2 regions of the Arthrobacter sp. sptzw32 genome follow, and region 2 is predicted to be linked to the other one. Evidence: predicted binding sites of a transcription regulator. Region 2 holds the regulator's gene; the other holds the start of a gene.

Region 1 (8,883 bases), on a different contig from region 2:
AAGAAGTTCCCGTCACCGCCCCAGCGCGGAACGATGTGCTGGTGCAGATGCGCGGCGATGCCGGCGCCGCCCACCACGCCCTGGTTCATGCCGAGGTTGAACCCGCCGGGGTTTGATACTTTCCGCAGGACCCGCATGGCCGTCTGGGTCAGTTCGGCGAACTCCGCCGTCTCCTCAAGCGTCAGGTCGGTGTAGTCGGGGATATGGCGGTAGGGGCAGACCAGGAGATGTCCAGGGTTGTACGGAAACAGGTTCAGCACAACGTAACAGGTCTTCCCCCGGTGGACGATCAGCGCATCCTCGTCGGTCCTGCCAGGCCCGACGCAGAAGGGGCAGTCGTTTTCATTTTTGAACTGGTGCTGGCCGCCTTTGATGTAGGCCAGGCGGTGCGGAGTCCACAGGCGCTGGAAAGCGTCCGGGACACCGGCGAGGTCAAAGTCGTCGGTAACGCCGGCATCGTCCGGATATCCTGCGCCTGTGTTCTCCTGCACGGTGCTGTTCCGTTCCGCTAGCTGGTCCGGTTACGGACGGCTTCCGTGATCCGCTTGATTGCCTCGGCGACTGGCACCCCGTTGTCCTGGCTTCCGTCGCGGAAGCGGAAGGATACGGCGCCTGCCTCGGCGTCGTCGCCGCCGGCGATGAGGACAAACGGTATCTTGTCCTTGCTGGCGGTGCGGATCTTCTTGGGGAACCTGTCCGAGGTGGTATCCACTTCTGCCCGGATGCCGGCGGCCTTGAGTTGGTCGACGACGTCGAACATGTACTCGTTGAACGCCTCCGCCACCGGGATACCCACCACCTGGACGGGAGCAAGCCAGGCGGGGAAGGCGCCGGCATAGTGCTCGGTGAGCACGCCCATGAAGCGTTCGATCGAGCCGAACAGTGCCCGGTGGATCATCACCGGCCGCTGGCGGGTGCCGTCAGCGGCCTGGAATTCCAGTTCGAAACGCTCAGGCAGGTTGAAGTCCAGCTGGATGGTGGACATCTGCCAGGTGCGGCCCAGGGCGTCCTTCGCCTGCACGGAAATTTTGGGGCCGTAGAACGCCGCTCCGCCCGGATCCGGAACAAGCTCCAGCCCTGATTCCTGGGCGACTTCGGCGAGGGTGCGGGTGGCTTCCTCCCAGGTGGCGTCATCACCTACGTATTTTTCAGGATCCTTGGTGGAGAGCTCGAGGTAAAAATCGTTCAGCCCGTAGTCCTTGAGGAGGCCAAGGACGAAGTTCAGCGTCTTGGTGAGTTCGTCCTTCATCTGCTCGCGGGTGCAGTAGATGTGGGCGTCGTCCTGGGTCATGCCGCGGACCCGGGTGAGGCCGTGCACCACACCGGACTTCTCGTACCGGTAAACGGAACCGAATTCGAACAGGCGCAGGGGCAGCTCGCGGTAGGAACGTCCGCGCGAACGGAAGATGAGGTTGTGCATGGGACAGTTCATCGGCTTCAGGTAGTAGTCCTGTGCCGGCTTGCGGATGGTGCCGTCGGCGTTGAGTTCCTCATCAACCCGCATGGCGGGGAACATGCCTTCCTTGTACCAGTCGAGGTGGCCGGAGACCTCGTACAGGTGGCCCTTGGTGATGTGCGGCGTGTAGACGAACTCGTAGCCGGCTTCGACGTGGCGCTGCCGGGAGTAGTCCTCCATCTCCTTGCGGATGATGCCGCCCTTGGGGTGGAACACCGGCAGGCCTGAACCGAGCTCGTCCGGGAAGGAGAACAGGTCCAGTTCGACGCCGAGCTTGCGGTGGTCACGGCGCTCGGCTTCGGCGAGGCGTTCCTGGTAGGCCTTGAGTGCCTCCTTGGTGGGCCATGCAGTGCCATAGATCCGCTGCAGCTGCTGGTTCTTCTGGTTTCCCAGCCAGTAGGCGGAAGAGGAACGGGTCAGGGCAAAAGCGTTGGAAATCATTTTGGTGTTGGGCAGGTGGGGGCCGCGGCAGAGATCGCACCAGACGGTGGTCCCTTCCTTGCGCTCAACGTTGTTATAGATGGTGATGTCGCCGGCGCCCACCTCGACGTTTACGCCTTCGCCGGCTTCGGCGGCCTCGTTTTTCTTGCCCAGGAGTTCGAGCTTGTAGGGCTCGTTTTTCATTGCTTCGCGGGCCTCGTCCTCGGAAACCACCCGCCGGACGAATTTCTGGTTCTGGTTGACGATTTTGAGCATCATCTTTTCGAGGGTTTTGAGGTCCTCGGGGGTGAAGGGCTCGGCCACGTCAAAGTCGAAGTAGAAACCGTCGGTGATGTAGGGACCGATGCCCAGTTTGGCGTCCGGGCGCAGCTGCTGGACGGCCTGGGCCATGACGTGGGCGGTGGAGTGCCGGAGCACGTTGAGGCCGTCGGGGGAATCGATGGTGACGCCTTCGACGTCGGCGCCTTCCGGAAGTTCCTGGTCCAGGTCCTTCAGCTCGCCATTGACACGGGCTACAACAACATCACGGCGCTCAAAGAAGAGTTCCGCACCGGTTGTCCCGGTAGTCACCTTGGTCTCTTCGCCATCGACGAGAAGGGTGATCTGCTGGGCATCTGACACGGGTGTCTCCTATTCAAAGTTAAGGGCTTCATAGCTTGTGGCATACGGGGACCACAGCCAGCCACCGTCAATGCTATCGGGTCAGCAGAGGGCCGACCAACGCGGCGCACGGCAGGATCAGCCGTTAAATCCCGTGATGGCCAGGCTCCTGCTGATTCCATCCAGGGGATGTGGGCCGACCGGAGCCAAGGCCTCCGAATCCGGGAAGGGCAGGGTCCCGGTCTGGCTGAGGTCCCAGGCCATGCTTGCGCTGATGCTGATTCCCCGTGGTCCTGTCCTCCGGGTGGTGCCGCGGATCAGCAGCATTCGGGTTCCGAAAAGGAGCAGGCCGGCTTTCTCCTGGGCCTCATGGAAGAAGACCGAATCGATGCATCCAGTGCCGTCATCGATGCTGATGAACACTACCCTCCTGCCGCCGCGCATGGGGGGTGTCTGGGTGGCCACGCGCACTCCGGCCACCAGCACTTCGGTCCCGTTGCGCAGGCCCAGGAGCTTGTCCGCGGTGGTTACCCCCAACCTGTCCAGCATGGGCCGGTGGCTGTTTATGAGGTGGCTGCTGACGTCAACAGCCAGGAGGTCCAGTTCTGCCCGGACATTTTCAATGAGGGTGGGTTCCGGAAGTCCCGGCTTGACGTTGCGCAGTTCAACATCGCCCAGGGGAAGGGACAGCTGCCCCTCGAGGACCTCGACGCCTTTCCGCCCGCCCGCCGTGCTCTGGAGCTGTTGCAGGTGCTGAACGAGGTCTGCCCGGTTGGCAGTGCCGCCGGCCTCACGGTGCAGGGAATCAAAAGCTCCCAGCTGTGCCAGGCGTTTGATGCTGGGTTTGCTGAGCCGCGAGCGCGCGCGGAGGTCTGCGAGTGAGTCATAGGGCTGGCCTGCCACGATCCTTTTCAGTTCGGTGGCTGACAGCCCGTAGATTCCGTTCAGGCTCAGCCTGATTCCCAATTTTCCTGCATCGGGTCCCTGCCGAACCCGTTCCACCCGGTACTCCCCCTTGCTGCGGTTGATGTCCAGGGGAAGGATGGGGATTCTCATCCTTCTGGCTTCGGCCACCAGCAACCGTTTGGGGTACATTCCGGGATCGTGTTCCCACAGTCCGGCCAGGAAGGCTTCGGGGTGATGGGTCTTCAGCCAGGCGGACTGGTAGGTGGGTACGGCGAAGGCAGCTCCGTGGGCTTTGCAGAAACCGAAGCTGCCAAAGGCCTTCAGGGTCCCCCAGACGTTGTCCACTACTTCCGGGGAATAACCCTTTTTCCGGGCTTCCCGGCGGAAGAACTTCTCAACAGCCAGTTCCTGGACCTCGTTGCCCAGGGCACGCCGGAATTCGTCAGCCCTTGCCAGGCCGCAGCCGGTCATCACATTGAAGGTTTTCAGGATCTGTTCATGGAAAACCGTCACCCCGTGGGTTTCCGCAAGGACGGGCTTCAGGTCTGGGTGGGGGTATACCTCGGGTGCGAATCCATGCCGGTGCTCAAGGAAGGGCCGGACCATGTCGGATTTCATGGGCCCGGGCCGGAACAGGGAAATGTCGATGATGAGGTCGTTGAACTCCCGCGGCGCCAACTTGCCGATCAGCTCGCGCTGCCCTGGTGACTCGATCTGGAAGCAGCCCAGGGTATAAGTACTCCTGATGAGTTCAAAAGTTGCCTCATCATCAAGGGGAATGGCGTTGAGGTCGATGTGCCCGTTTTCAGCTATGTAGTCCGGGCCTGATCCGTCCTGCCCGGAACCATGCTTACCGGCTTCCACTACTTCCTTCTTTGAAGGGTGGATCCGGATGACTTCCCGGACCGCAAACGCCATGGCACTTTGCATCCTGACTCCCAGGACATCGAGCTTGAGCATGCCCATGGGGTCCATATCGTGTTTGTCGAACTGGCTCATGGGCAGTCCCAGTCCGCTGGGCTGTACCGGGGTGCGGTCCAGCAAGGTGGCGTCCCCCAGGATCACCCCACAGGGATGCATCGAAATATGCCGCGGCAACCGGTCCAGGCGTTCCGTCAGGTCCACCAGCAGGTCCAGCTGCTGGTTTCCGTGGGCATCGCGCTGTTCCACGCGGCCTGCAAACTCCCGCAGTTCAGGTTTTTCCTGCAGCGCCTCCCGGAATTTCCGGGCGGAGAACCGCCACATCTGTTTGGCGATGTCCCCCACATCGCCATCATCCATACCCAGGGCCATGCCCGCGTCCCGGACTGCCCCTCTTGCCCGGTATCCGTTCTGCATGCTCATCAGCGTGACCCGCTCGGAACCGAAGCGTTCGAAGATCCGGCGGTAGACGTTATGGCGTTCGGCGCTCTCGACGTCGATGTCAATGTCCGGCAGGGTGGCCCGGTCCCGGGAGAGGAAGCGTTCGAAGATCAGGTCATGCTGCAGTGGATTGACCTGGCTGACGTCGATCAGGTAATTGACCAGGCTTGAGGCACCTGATCCGCGGGCTGCTGCCCTGACCCCCATGTCCTGGATCATGCGGGATACTTCGGCAACGGTAAGGAAGTAGGAAGAAAACCCCAGGTTCTGGATAATGCCGAGTTCGTGCCCGAGCCGGTGGTGCATCTGCTTCTCACTGCTGCCCGAAAGCCCCGGGAACCGCCTTCCGATTCCCGCCTCGCAGCGTTGCACCAGTTCAAGGTGCGGATCCTGGCTGATCCCGATTACGGAGGCTTCCGGCACGACGGGCTGCTTCCAGCCCATATCGGTTTCGGGGTCCATCCTGCAGAGATCGGCGAGCGCCTCGGTTTGTGCGATCAGCTGCTTGAGGTCTGCTGCACCGTATCCGGCGGCGGAGATAATTTCCCTGCCCAAATTCAGCATCTGGCCGGCGGATTTCAGCCAGCCCTGGCCGTTGGGTTGCAGCATTGGTTCCTGGGCCAGCTCCGGCAGCGATTTCAGGGTCCGGGCTGAGTCAAGGACATCGGCCGTGGCAGCGCCGTCCTCCGCGCAGTACCTCACAGCGTTGCTGAGGATGGCCGGAACGTGATGCTCTTCCGCGAGCTTGAGCATGCGGACGGCATGCGACGTACTTAGAGGTGCTCCCGGGGCGCTGAGCTGGGAGACGATTTCGGTGACCACTGTTGCCGGGGGCATGGCATCAAGCCATTGCTTGAAGAGCGTCCGGGGCCGCAGGTACCGGCGGCCTCCCATGGCACGCCCGACGTCGGAATCCGGCCCGATCAGGACCATCAGCACGGGTTTGAGGGTTTGCGGGTCCAGGGTACGGGAAGCAAGTTCCGCCCTGGTTACAGCCACGGGCACGGTTCCCCCGGACTTGCCCGAAGTGCGGGCGTGGGCATCGGACACCAGCCGGCACAGTGCACGGTACCCTGCACCGTTGTTGTTGCCGCGCGCGAGCACCACCACGCGGCCTGCCAGCTGGGTGCGGTGATCGCCGTCGTCGTCATACACCGCCAGGTCCACACCGACTATGGGATCAATGCCGGCGTCCATGCAGGCTTTGAGGTGCTTGATTGTTCCGTAGAGCCCATCACGGTCAGTGCAGGCGAGCGCGGTTGCCCCGTCAGCAGCGGCGGCCTGGGCCAGCTCCTCAGGCCAGGACACGCCATAGTGGGCACTGAAGGCAGTAGAGACGTGGAGGTGCGTGAAGCTCATGCTGTTCGTGGGCGAAGGGCGTCATGGATCCGCAGCAGCCGCCACCGGCCGCTGCGGATGTGGCGGGTCAGATCAAGAGTGAGCGGTTCATCCTGACCATTGCCCGCAGCGGAAGCTGGACCTGAGGGAAGCACCTGAACCCGCCAGATTTCATGGTCAACCAGTCCGGGCCCGGTGCCCAGCGGTGCACGGCTTTCTTCAGCCCACCACTGCCGGCGCTCGTACCATCGGACCGGCTCGGCGCAGACTGAATAGGACCGCCCTGCCCATTGCAGGCTCACCGGCTGGCCATCCTGGTTGCAGGCAACATCCACGGATTCACTGAACATCCCCATGGGCACCTCCCGGCCAGAGCAAGAAACTCGAACACATTCGAATATGTGTTCGAATATTTCAAGTCTAAGCCAGCGGCGGCACAAATCCTAGGCGGGGGTGGACGGACTGATTCGCAGGGAGCAGGATTGTGCCATGAGCACCCATGACGCACTCCTCAAACAGGTCAGCATCAAGGCCCAGGACTCCACCCTCGTGGCTACTTTCGACATCGACGGCAATATCCCCGGGTCCGGCGCCTATGTGGTGGGGCTTATGGCAGCCAGTCCGGACTACTCATCCCAACGGCGTTTGGGTATTGAATTCATGAACGGGGAGGCGATCGCCTTTTTCTCGTTCAATCACGAACAGAGCACGGAAGAGAACTACGATCTTTCGGGCGTCACACACTCCGGCAACACCATCACCGGGCATTTCCCGCTCGCTGCCATCAACGGGCTCGGCCAGGGGCACGTCATCACCGGCTTCAGCGAAGCGGACGGCAGGGAGTTCCAGTCCAATGTTCCGGTGGAGGAGAACCTGTAAACAGCTGGGCTGAAACGGCTCAGCTGTTCTCTTTGTGGACCCGGAGTTCGAGTTCGATAAAGCCCGAGATCATGGCACGGTAGGTGGATTCCACGATGTCCGGGTCAATGTCTTTCTTGGCAGCTGCGGAGCGGACGTGCTCGATGACCCGCTCCACCCGGCCCGGGGCACGGACCTCGGCGTCGTCACCCTTGAGGGTTCCGGCAATCCGGATCAGCCGCTCACGGCGGGCAATAAGGGCAACTATCTGGTCATCCACTTCGTCAACGGCAACCCGGACGGCAGCGAGCTGTTCCTTATCGGCCAGGGCGTCCCGATCATTCCCTTGAATTGTTGCCATCCTCTGACAGTATCGAACCATGCAGCCCAGAGTCGACTTCATTTCACTAGGCGTCCGCAGCGTTCCGGTATCCCGCACCTTCTATGTTGAGGGCCTTGGCTGGCCGGTCCACCGTGAGTTTACGGGGGATGTGGTGTTCATCCAGGTGAACCACGGCCTGGTGCTGTCACTGTGGGACGTTCGCCAGATGCAGGCCGATGCCGGGGTCTCCGAACCCGGCCCCGTCCCCTGCATCACGCTCAGCCACAACCTGCCAAGCACTCAGGATGTGGACCGGGTCATGGATGAGGCGGCCGCAGCGGGAGCCGCCATCATTGCTGAACCCATCACCCAGCCGTGGGGCGGCTACAGCGGCTATTTCGCGGACCCGGACGGCTTCCGCTGGGAGGTGGCGTATAACCCCGCATGGGCAGTGGACGACGCCGGATCGGTTACCCTTTAGCCCTCCGCTCAGCGGTCCGGGGACCTGCAGGCCAGGGCCTGAAAATTGGTTAGGCCTAGAACAGGGCTTCCACCGGGCGGATCAACTCCGGGCCGTTATTGCGGACATTACCCACCTCTTTGCCCACTGATTCAACGCGCCAGTCCGATGCCACGTCCTTGACCCCGGACCGGACCAGGTCAACCAGCGCCGCCGCGTCATCGGCCTGCGGGTCCAGCCAGGCCTGCATGGTGGCCTTGTCCATCGGCAACGGGACGCGGTCATGCAGCGCGGTCAGCTTGCCGAAAACGGTGGCTTCAGTGCCGGGGGGCGGGGTGTCGGCGGTCAAGATGGACGTGGAAAGCATCCACCCGCCCGGTTCTCCCGCAGGCCGGCCGGGATCCTTCCACCATTCATAGAGCCCGGCAAAAACCAGGCCCCGGCCTTCACCCGGGTGCACGTAGTAGGGCTGCTTCGCTTTCCCGGAGCCCTGCTTCCATTCGTAGTAGCCATCTGCGGGCACCGCACACCTGCGTGATTGGACAGCCTTGCGGAACGCCGGCTTTTCCAGTACCGATTCGCTTCGGGCGTTGATCATCCGCGAGCCGATGCCCGGGTCCTTGGCCCACGACGGAACCAGCCCCCACCGGGCCACGTGAAGCTGACGCACCTGCCTGGGCTCCGCACCCTCATCAATCAAGCGCTCCAGGACGATGGGCACATCGTCAGTCGGCGCAACATTCCACGACGGCGGGATGCTCACCTCATCCTCAAGTTCAGCGTCAAACTCTGCCAGGAGGTCCCCCACAGCACGTGCCATCACATAGCGTCCACACATGGCTCCAGCATGCCATCGGCGGCAGAAGCTGTCATCCAGGGACGCTGGAGGCGCACGAAGCCGGGAATACGCGGCTTTCCACTACCGTTGTCGGGAAGGAACCTCGACTCATAGGAGAAACTTATGGACTTCACTCCCGAATCCGGCACGATCACCATGTTTTCCACCACCTGGTGCGGCTACTGCAACCGGTTGAAGAAGCAGCTGGACTCGCAGGGCATCGGCTACACCGAGATCAACATCGAGGAAGTGGAAGGCACCGCCGAACTTGTGGAGCAGCTCAACGGCGGCAACCGTACGGT
Region 2 (8,883 bases):
AGCGCAACCGGACCCCATCCGCAGCCGATGTCCAGCAGGTTCCCGGCAGCAGCGGGCGCCGGAACTTCGGCCAGGAGCACGGCGGTTCCCTTGTCGATTCCATCCGGGCTGAAAATGCCTGAGGAGGTCTGCAGCCGGCGCGTTTCCCCTGCAAGTTCAACCGTTAGGGGTTTCCGCGTGAACGGGCCGGCGGGGGATGCGCTGAAATAGTGTGCGGACTCCATAACTCGCCAGAGTAGTTCCCCTTGCAGCGTAAAGTGAAACCCTGCGCTTTGCTGCTCTGCTAGGGTTGAAACCATGTTCCTGATCTTCGAGTAGCCGGCACGGGCCTTGCCCGTCCCGCAGCCTTGTCCCACAGCGACGCAGGTAATTATCCTTCCGCACAGTGCACCGGACCACGCGCAGGCGTATGTTCCGGCCGCCGGACACGATTCGAAGGTCAGCTTCCCGCTGTCTCCCTCGCCGATTCTCCGGCTCCCTCATTTTCGCCACTTCCCTTGGAATGTGGCCGCCACTGCCGTCCGCTTTTTTCCGGCCGGCGAAAACGAACCAGGAGAACTGCATGACCGCAGGCCGTCAGCCCAGCGCGAATACTTCCCCAAGCACCAACAATCGGCACTATTCTGGAACTGCCGAATCTTCAAAGGAGACCATGACCAGCCAGCCCAACACCGGATCCGATCCAGCCGCCCAGGACATGAGCCCTGAGGAAATCCAGGCCGTGATCGACCGGATTCTTTCCAAGGACGTACCGGCGAAAGCCGTCAGCACGCCAGGTGATTCAGGCCGCGGCGACGGAAGGCCTGTACTGGGCAAGGCCCAGGCCATATCCCGCCTGGACGAAGAACACACGACGTACGACGGCGACCAGCAGGACCTCGAGGAACGCCGCGCCCTTCGGCGCACGGCAGGCCTTTCCACGGAACTGGAAGATGTCACCGAAGTCGAATACCGGCAGCTCCGCCTGGAACGCGTCGTCCTCGCCGGCATCTGGTCCGAGGGAACCCTTGCAGACGCGGAGAACTCGCTGCGCGAGCTGGCCGCCCTCGCCGAAACAGCCGGTTCCGAGGTCTTGGACGGCCTCGTGCAGCGCCGTGACAAGCCCGATCCGGGTACGTTCCTGGGCTCGGGCAAAGCACTTGAACTGAAGGACATCGTGATGTCCACCGGCGCCGACACCGTTGTGGTTGATGCCGAGTTGGCCCCGTCCCAGCGCCGTGGCCTTGAAGACATCGTCAAGGTCAAGGTGATTGACCGGACCGGGCTGATCCTGGACATTTTCGCCCAGCACGCCAAGAGCCGGGAAGGCAAGGCGCAGGTGGAGCTCGCGCAGCTCGAGTACCTCCTGCCCCGCCTTCGCGGCTGGGGCGAATCGATGTCCCGCCAGGCCGGTGGCCAGGTGGGCGGCGCAGCGGCGGGTATGGGTTCTCGTGGTCCCGGTGAGACGAAGATCGAGCTGGACCGCCGAAGGATCCGCACCCGCATGGCCAAGCTCCGGCGCGAGATCGCCGCGATGAAGCCCGCCCGGGAGACGAAACGGGCCAACCGCCGTCGTAATGAAGTGCCCTCGGTGGCCATTGCCGGGTACACCAACGCCGGCAAGTCCTCACTGCTGAACCGCCTCACGGACGCCGGGGTGCTCGTGGAGAACGCACTGTTCGCCACGCTGGACCCCACGGTGCGCAAAGCCGAAACTGCCGACGGGCTGGGCTACACGCTGGCGGACACCGTCGGATTTGTCCGCTCCCTGCCCACCCAGCTGGTGGAGGCGTTCCGCTCCACCCTCGAGGAGGTTGCGGACTCGGACCTGATCCTTCACGTCGTTGACGTCTCGCACCCGGACCCCGAGGGCCAGATTGCCGCCGTCCGCAAGGTCTTCAGCGAAGTGGACGCACGCAAGGTCCCGGAGATCATCGTCCTCAACAAGGCCGACGCCGCAGATCCCTTTGTGGTGGAACGGCTGAAGCAGCGCGAGCCGCGCCACGTTGTGGTTTCGGCCCGGACAGGAGAGGGCATCCCCGAACTCCTGAAGGCGATCAGCGAGTCGATTCCGCGCCCGTCCGTCAAGCTCGAGCTGCTCATTCCCTACGACCGCGGGGACCTGGTCAGCAAGCTGCACGAGTCAGACGCAGAGATCATCAGTGTTGACCACGATGAAGCCGGTACCCGGGCAGTAGTTAAAGTCCGGGAGGGCCTCGCGGCTGAACTGGAATCATTCGTCAGCAATGACTGACCTCGTGGCTGACGAAGCCACAGGCACGGCCGGCGAGCAGTTTGTCATTGACCTGCTTGACCGTGCCGTTGCCGGCATGGGCGGGCAAAGCCGCAGTGGGCAACATGAGATGGCCCGGCAGGTGGCACGCGCGATTGAAACGGGCGACCACCTGCTGGTCCAGGCCGGGACGGGTACGGGCAAGTCACTGGCGTACCTGATACCGCTCATTGCCCATGCCCTCGAGAGCGACAAGCCCGCCCTGGTCTCTACGGCGACGCTTGCCCTGCAGACCCAGATTGTGGGCAGGGACATTCCCCGGCTCCTGAAAACCATCACGCCGGCGCTGGACCGGCCGGTGAAGGTGGCGCTGGTCAAGGGACGGTCCAACTACGTCTGCCGGCACAAGCTCGAAGGCGGGTTTCCCTCCGAGGAACCTGCAGAGGGCCAGCTGTTTGCGCTCGGCGAGGACACCAGTGTCCCGCACTTTGCTGCAGCTGTGGGCGGTCCCGCTTCCCAGCTGGGCAAGGAAGTGGTCCGCTTGCGGGAATGGGCGGAGAAGACCACTACGGGAGACCGTGATGAGCTCCTGCCCGGTGTCACTGACCGGGCCTGGCGGCAGGTCTCGGTGACCTCGATGGAGTGCCTGGGCGCCCAGAAGTGCCCCATGGCAGCAGAATGCTTCAGCGAACTCGCACGCCAGGACGCCGCCGAAGCCGACGTCGTGGTCACCAACCACGCCATGCTCGCCGTCAGTGCCTTCGAAGGCCTCGCGGTGCTGCCCGAATACGACGTCGTTGTGGTTGACGAGGCACACGAACTCCAGGACAGGGTTACCGGCGCCGTTTCGGGGCAGCTCTCGGTGGCCATGGTCCATACCGCAGCTGCGGGAGCGCGCAAGCATACGGCCATTACCGTGGATGCCCTTAGTGCGGCTGCCGCCAACCTTGAAGCCGCCCTTGCCGGAGTTCCCAATGGACTGCTTACCAATGGCCTCAACGATGAGCAGCTGGACTGCGTGGACCAGTTGCGTGAAGCCTGCCGCGCCGCACTTTCCGACTCCAAGGGGGACAGCAGCACCACTGCCGACGGCGGGAGGCAACTGGCGCGCTCCCGGCTGATGCTCATCCTGGAACTGTGTGAACGTCTCCTCGCCGCCCGGGAGAACCGGGAAGTGGTCTGGTTTTCCCGCGCCAGTTCCTTTGACCCCCAGCAGGGGTACTCCCAGCCCGACGAAACAGCTCCCGCGCTGATCAATATTGCGCCGCTGTCCGTGGCAGGGCGGCTGCGCGAGGGCCTGTTCGCGAACCACACTGTGGTGCTGACTTCCGCCACCCTGGCAATCGGTTCAGCCTTTGAGCCCGCCGCCGGCGGGCTGGGGCTTGTGGGAGAGGGGGCGCCCAGCTGGACGGGCGTTGATGTGGGATCGCCCTTTGACTATTCCAGGCAGGGAATCCTGTACGTGGCAGGTCACCTGCCCAAGCCCGGCCGCGGAGCATCCCCGGAAGCGCTGGCCGAACTTGAGGCCCTGATCAGGGCATCAAACGGCGGGGCGCTGTGCCTGTTTTCCTCCCGGCGGGCGGCAGAAGAAGCGGCCGATGCGCTGCGGCCCAAGCTGGGAATGACCATCCTGTGCCAAGGCGACTCCACCATGACGGCCCTGGTGAAGCAGTTCGCGGACGAACCTGACACCTGCCTGTTCGGCACGATGTCCCTGTGGCAGGGCGTGGACGTTCCGGGGGGCTCCTGCCGACTGGTGGTCATCGACCGGATTCCCTTCCCCCGGCCCGATGATCCCCTGATGACAGCCCGGTCCCGGGCAGTTGCGCAGGCGGGAGGCAACGGCTTCATGTCAGTTTCGGCCACCCACGCCGCCATCCGGCTCGCACAGGGCGCGGGACGGCTGATCCGGTCAACCGGGGATAAAGGCGTGGTGGCGGTGCTTGATTCCAGGCTGGCCACGGAACGCTACGCCGGATTCCTCCGCGGTGCCCTGCCGCCGTTCTGGTCCACTACGGACAGGAAAACAGCCATGGCGGCGCTGGAGAGGCTGGCCAAGGAAAAGATTTGAGCGCCCCGGCTGACGGGCCGGGGCGCTCATAGCTGGAGGCACAGGTGTGTTCGAACTCCGGGGCCGTTTAAAGCGAGCGGAGCACCGACACTACCTTGCCCATGATGGTGGCGTGGTCGCCAAGGATGGGCTCGTACTGGGTGTTCTGGGGGAGCAGCCAGGTGTGGCCGTCGCGCTGACGGAAAGTCTTAACAGTGGCTTCGTCGTCAAGCAGGGCAGCAACAATATCTCCATTGGCCGCATCTGCCTGGCGGCGGACCACCACCCAGTCGCCGTCGCAGATGGCAGCGTCCACCATGGAATCACCGGCCACCTTGAGCATAAACAGTTCCCCCTGGCCCACGAGCTGGCGGGGGAGCGGCAGGACGTCCTCCACCTGCTGGTCAGCCAGGATGGGACCACCGGCAGCAATCCTGCCCACAAGGGGGACCATGGCTGTGTCCATGGCGGTGGGAAGAACGGTGACGGTGCCGGCCCCCTGAAGGGAAGGGGCAGGCTCCGCCGCCTGCTTGGATGAACCACCGTCGAGGGTAAGGGGCATCAACACTTCCATGGCGCGCGGCCGCTTGGGATCGCGCCGCAGGTAGCCAAGCTTTTCCAGCTGCGAAAGCTGGTGCGTGACGCTGGACAGGCTTGCCAGGCCCACGGTGTCACCGATCTCGCGCATGGACGGCGGATACCCGTTGTCATTGACCGAGCGCTGGATGGTCTCGAGGATCCTTTTCTGCCGCGGCGTCAGGCCCTTGGCGGTCTTCTTCGGTTGGGAGGTTGCCCTGCCCCCGGCGGCTGCTGCTGCCATATTCGCCAATGCCTTTCGGTTGCCCCGGACTCCTGTGGCCCGGACCTGAAGTTCACGCCGGAATTGTCAGACCCTGCTGATCAACTTTCAGAGTGGTTGTTCTTTCTCTCAAAACTAGGCCAGCCACATTGCTTTTTCAAACATCTGTTCTAGCGAGTCTCGACAATGTTCGTTGATAAGTGCTAAAACAGAGGGAGCAAAGTTCGAACATTTGTTCTACTCCGGTCGAAGCCATTCGAAAACAGGCGGCAAGGGCCGCCAAGGCGGCGGCTTCGGAGGGGAATATCGGGCAGCACAGTACGGTCCAGGAGGGCTAAGTCATGTCAGCTACATCTGCTTCGCGGGATTCATTTTCAGTGCACTACTTGTCCGGGCCTGAGCCCAGGCCGGAGGAGGGGCCTGTGCCCCTGCCGCCCCTGCGCCTGACGCGCCGCGGGAAGATCGTCCTGATCGGCATTCCCCTGGTCCTGCTCGCGGCCCTGCTGCTTTCCCTGGCCGGATTCTTCAACTCGCCGGCAAAGGCCTCCGATTCGGCGGCTGACCTGTCCGTTACCCCTGCCGTTACCGTTACCGTCCAGGCAGGGGAATCCTTGTGGGCTATCGCCGGGAGCGTTGCCCCGGAGCGGGATGCGCGTGACGTCGTGGCTGACATCGTCCAACTGAACAACCTGACCGGCGGCGCGGTCTTCCCGGGGCAGCAGTTGTACGTCCCCACCCGGTAGGTGCCGCTCACCCGCCGGCTGCTGGAGGCCAACGCGGACAGGACGTTGATGGCCCGTCGTGAAGGCCGGCTCAGCGCGAACGGGAAGCCGTCACATTTTCCGGCTCCCCGGGCTGGCACTAAACTGTTCAGGTGAATGACCAGCTAGAGCGCCTCAACCGGTTACCCCTCCGCAGCAACCTTCGTGGGCTTACCCCCTACGGTGCACCCCAGCTGGACGTCCCTATCCTCCTCAACGTCAACGAGAACACCCATGGTGTCCCTGAGAACGTACGGGCCGCCATCACCGCCGCCGTTACGGACGCGGCCGCAGGCCTCCACCGTTACCCGGACCGCGAGTTCACGGAGCTGCGCAAGGCTCTGGCGGAATACTTGGGGCATGGCCTGGACGAGTCGAATGTCTGGGCGGCCAACGGCTCCAACGAAGTACTCCAGCAGATTCTCCAGGCTTTCGGTGGTCCCGGCCGCACCGCGCTGGGCTTCCCGCCCACGTACTCCATGTACCCCTTGCTTGCCAGTGGCACGGACACGGAATACATCGTGGGCCAGCGCGCTGACGGCTACGGCCTCAGTGCAGAATCCGCAGCACTCCAAGTGAAGGAGCTGCAGCCCAGCATTGTTTTCCTCTGCTCGCCGAACAACCCTACGGGAACAGGTTTGGGGCTCGATGTGGTGGAGGCCGTCTACGAGGCCGGGCACGCCAGCCAGACCATCGTCATCGTGGACGAGGCGTACCACGAGTTCGCACACGACGGGACGCCGAGCGCCCTGACCCTGCTGCCGGGCCGGGAGCGGCTGATCGTTTCACGGACCATGAGCAAGGCCTTCGCCCTCGCCGGAGCGCGCCTGGGCTACATGGCCGCGGCTCCGGAAGTTGCCGACGCACTGAGGCTGGTGCGCCTGCCGTACCACCTGTCGGCTGTAACCCAGGCAACTGCCCTCGCGGCCCTCCAGCACCGCGAGGCGCTGCTGGCCGATGTTGAAGACATCAAAAAGCAGCGCGACCGTATTGTGGCCGGACTGACGCGGTTGGGCCTCAAGCCGGCGGCCTCCGATTCCAATTTTGTTTTCTTCGGCGGGCTGGAGAATCCCCACCAGGTCTGGCAGGAACTGCTCGATGCGGGCGTCCTGATCCGCGACGTCGGCATCCCCGGCCATCTGCGGGTGACAGCAGGTACTGAGACGGAAACCACAGCCTTCCTTACTTCCCTGGAAGGTATCCTTACCGGCCAGCCAAAGCTTCCGGCCTAGACTTGAAGCAGCGGCGCTGGACGCCCTGAACCACTCCTTCTTCCCAAAGGACACTTGACCATGAGTTCCACAGGAGCCAATGCGGCCCGGACCGCACGCATGGAGCGTGCCACGAGTGAATCCTCCGTGCTCGTGGAGATCAACCTGGACGGCACGGGCATCTCGGACATTGATACGTCGGTGCCCTTCTACGACCACATGCTGACGGCGCTCTGCAAGCACTCGCTGATCGACCTGACCGTGAAAGCCACGGGAGACATCCACATCGATGTCCACCACACGGTGGAAGACGTCGCCATCACGTTCGGAGAGGTGCTCCGGACGGCCTTGGGAAACAAGGCAGGAATCCGCCGCTTCGGCGAAGCCACCGTTCCGTTGGACGAGGCATTGGCCCACGCGGTGGTTGACGTGTCCGGCCGCCCCTACCTGGTTCACGGAGGTGAGCCGGCAGGCCAGGAGTACCACCTGATCGGCGGCCACTTCACGGGCTCGCTCACCCGCCACGTCTTTGAGGCGATAACCCTGCATGCCGGGATCTGCCTCCACATGAACGTCATTGCCGGCCGGGACCCGCACCACATCGTTGAGGCTCAGTTCAAGGCGTTCGCGCGGGCCCTCCGCGCCGCCGTCGAATCCGATCCGCGTGTTGAGGGCATTCCTTCCACCAAGGGTGCGCTGTGAGCGGCCAGGTGCTGCGCGACGGCGCCATCATCGATCCGTCGGCTTCGCAGAAGCTGCCGTCGCCCGAGGGAAAACCCACCGTTACCGTGCTGGACTACGGCTCCGGAAACGTCCGCTCGGCAGTCCGCGCCCTTGAGCGGGCAGGCGCAGAGGTGATCCTCAGCTCAAAGCCCGAGGACGTCCTGAACGCCGACGGCCTGGTTGTCCCCGGCGTTGGTGCTTTCGAAACCGTGATGCGTGAACTTAAGGCCGTGGACGGCATCCGCCTGATCGGCCGGCGGGTAGCCGGCGGTCGCCCGGTCCTGGGCATCTGCGTTGGACTGCAGGTGCTCTTCGAAGCCGGCGTGGAACACGGCACAGAAGCTGAAGGCATCGGCGAATGGCCCGGGAAGGTCGAACTCCTTCCGGCGGAAGTTGTCCCGCACATGGGCTGGAACACCGTCAAGGTGCCCGACGGGTCCAAGCTCTTCGCCGGCGTCGAGAACGAACGGTTCTACTTCGTTCACTCCTACGGCGTGCAGGACTGGAATTTCGACGTCGTCCAGCCCCGGATGGCCGCACCCCTCGTTACCTGGTCCGAGCACGGCGCCCCGTTCATCGCCGCGGTTGAGAACGGGCCACTGTGCGCTACCCAGTTCCACCCCGAAAAGTCCGGGGACGCCGGCGCCCGTTTGCTGCACAACTGGGTGGAGGCCCTCCGCAAGCCTTCCGTGGCCGGCAAGCCGGAGGAAACCGGCGAAACCTCTCCCGGCGGCGCCTGAATGTGGTCCGTTATCCTGATGGGCCTCGCCGGCCTGCTGGTGGGCGGCGCCCTGTCCTTCCGGCAGCAGCATAAGCCGCTCTGGACCCAGGTCTCGTTCTACGTCCTGGCCGGCATGGCGCTGCTGGCCGCCTACCTGCTCACGCTGCCGGAAAACTAGCTGCCCTCCGGCCAGCTGCCGGTTACCCTCCGCCGCACACCCCTGCCCCCAACAATGAGGATCACGATGAACTCCGCTATCGATTTGCCGGTACTTGAACTGCTGCCCGCCGTCGACGTCGTCAATGGACAGGCCGTCCGGCTGGTGCAGGGCGAAGCAGGCAGCGAAACCAGTTACGGTACACCGCTGGAGGCGGCGCTGAACTGGCAGCAGCAGGGAGCGGAATGG

What was found. The regulator LexA, encoded in region 2, represses DNA repair genes until DNA is damaged. The targets are predictions, from matches to a motif close to TCGAACANNTGTTCGA.
Region 1: the regulator LexA is predicted to act here: its motif matches at 6,497-6,512, upstream of AC5RVN_RS04030 (DUF6504 family protein).

The regions. Positions count from the first base shown of each region.
Region 1 is NZ_JBNHEZ010000002.1:99,021-107,903, reverse strand. Features, by position in the region: gene AC5RVN_RS04045 (HIT family protein) at 1-491, opposite strand, end outside; gene thrS (threonine--tRNA ligase) at 509-2,518, opposite strand; gene AC5RVN_RS04035 (DNA polymerase III subunit alpha) at 2,636-6,124, opposite strand; gene AC5RVN_RS04030 (DUF6504 family protein) at 6,121-6,459, opposite strand; gene AC5RVN_RS04025 (hypothetical protein) at 6,593-6,982, shown strand; gene AC5RVN_RS04020 (chorismate mutase) at 7,002-7,322, opposite strand; gene AC5RVN_RS04015 (VOC family protein) at 7,342-7,764, shown strand; gene AC5RVN_RS04010 (SOS response-associated peptidase) at 7,820-8,581, opposite strand; gene AC5RVN_RS04005 (mycoredoxin) at 8,705-8,883, shown strand, end outside.
Region 2 is NZ_JBNHEZ010000003.1:30,181-39,063, reverse strand. Features, by position in the region: gene AC5RVN_RS06715 (class I SAM-dependent methyltransferase) at 1-224, opposite strand, end outside; gene hflX (GTPase HflX) at 653-2,233, shown strand; gene AC5RVN_RS06705 (ATP-dependent DNA helicase) at 2,226-4,283, shown strand; gene lexA (transcriptional repressor LexA) at 4,351-5,082, opposite strand; gene AC5RVN_RS06695 (LysM peptidoglycan-binding domain-containing protein) at 5,403-5,804, shown strand; gene AC5RVN_RS06690 (histidinol-phosphate transaminase) at 5,936-7,054, shown strand; gene hisB (imidazoleglycerol-phosphate dehydratase HisB) at 7,115-7,735, shown strand; gene hisH (imidazole glycerol phosphate synthase subunit HisH) at 7,732-8,496, shown strand; gene AC5RVN_RS06675 (hypothetical protein) at 8,497-8,655, shown strand; gene priA (bifunctional 1-(5-phosphoribosyl)-5-((5-phosphoribosylamino)methylideneamino)imidazole-4-carboxamide isomerase/phosphoribosylanthranilate isomerase PriA) at 8,722-8,883, shown strand, end outside.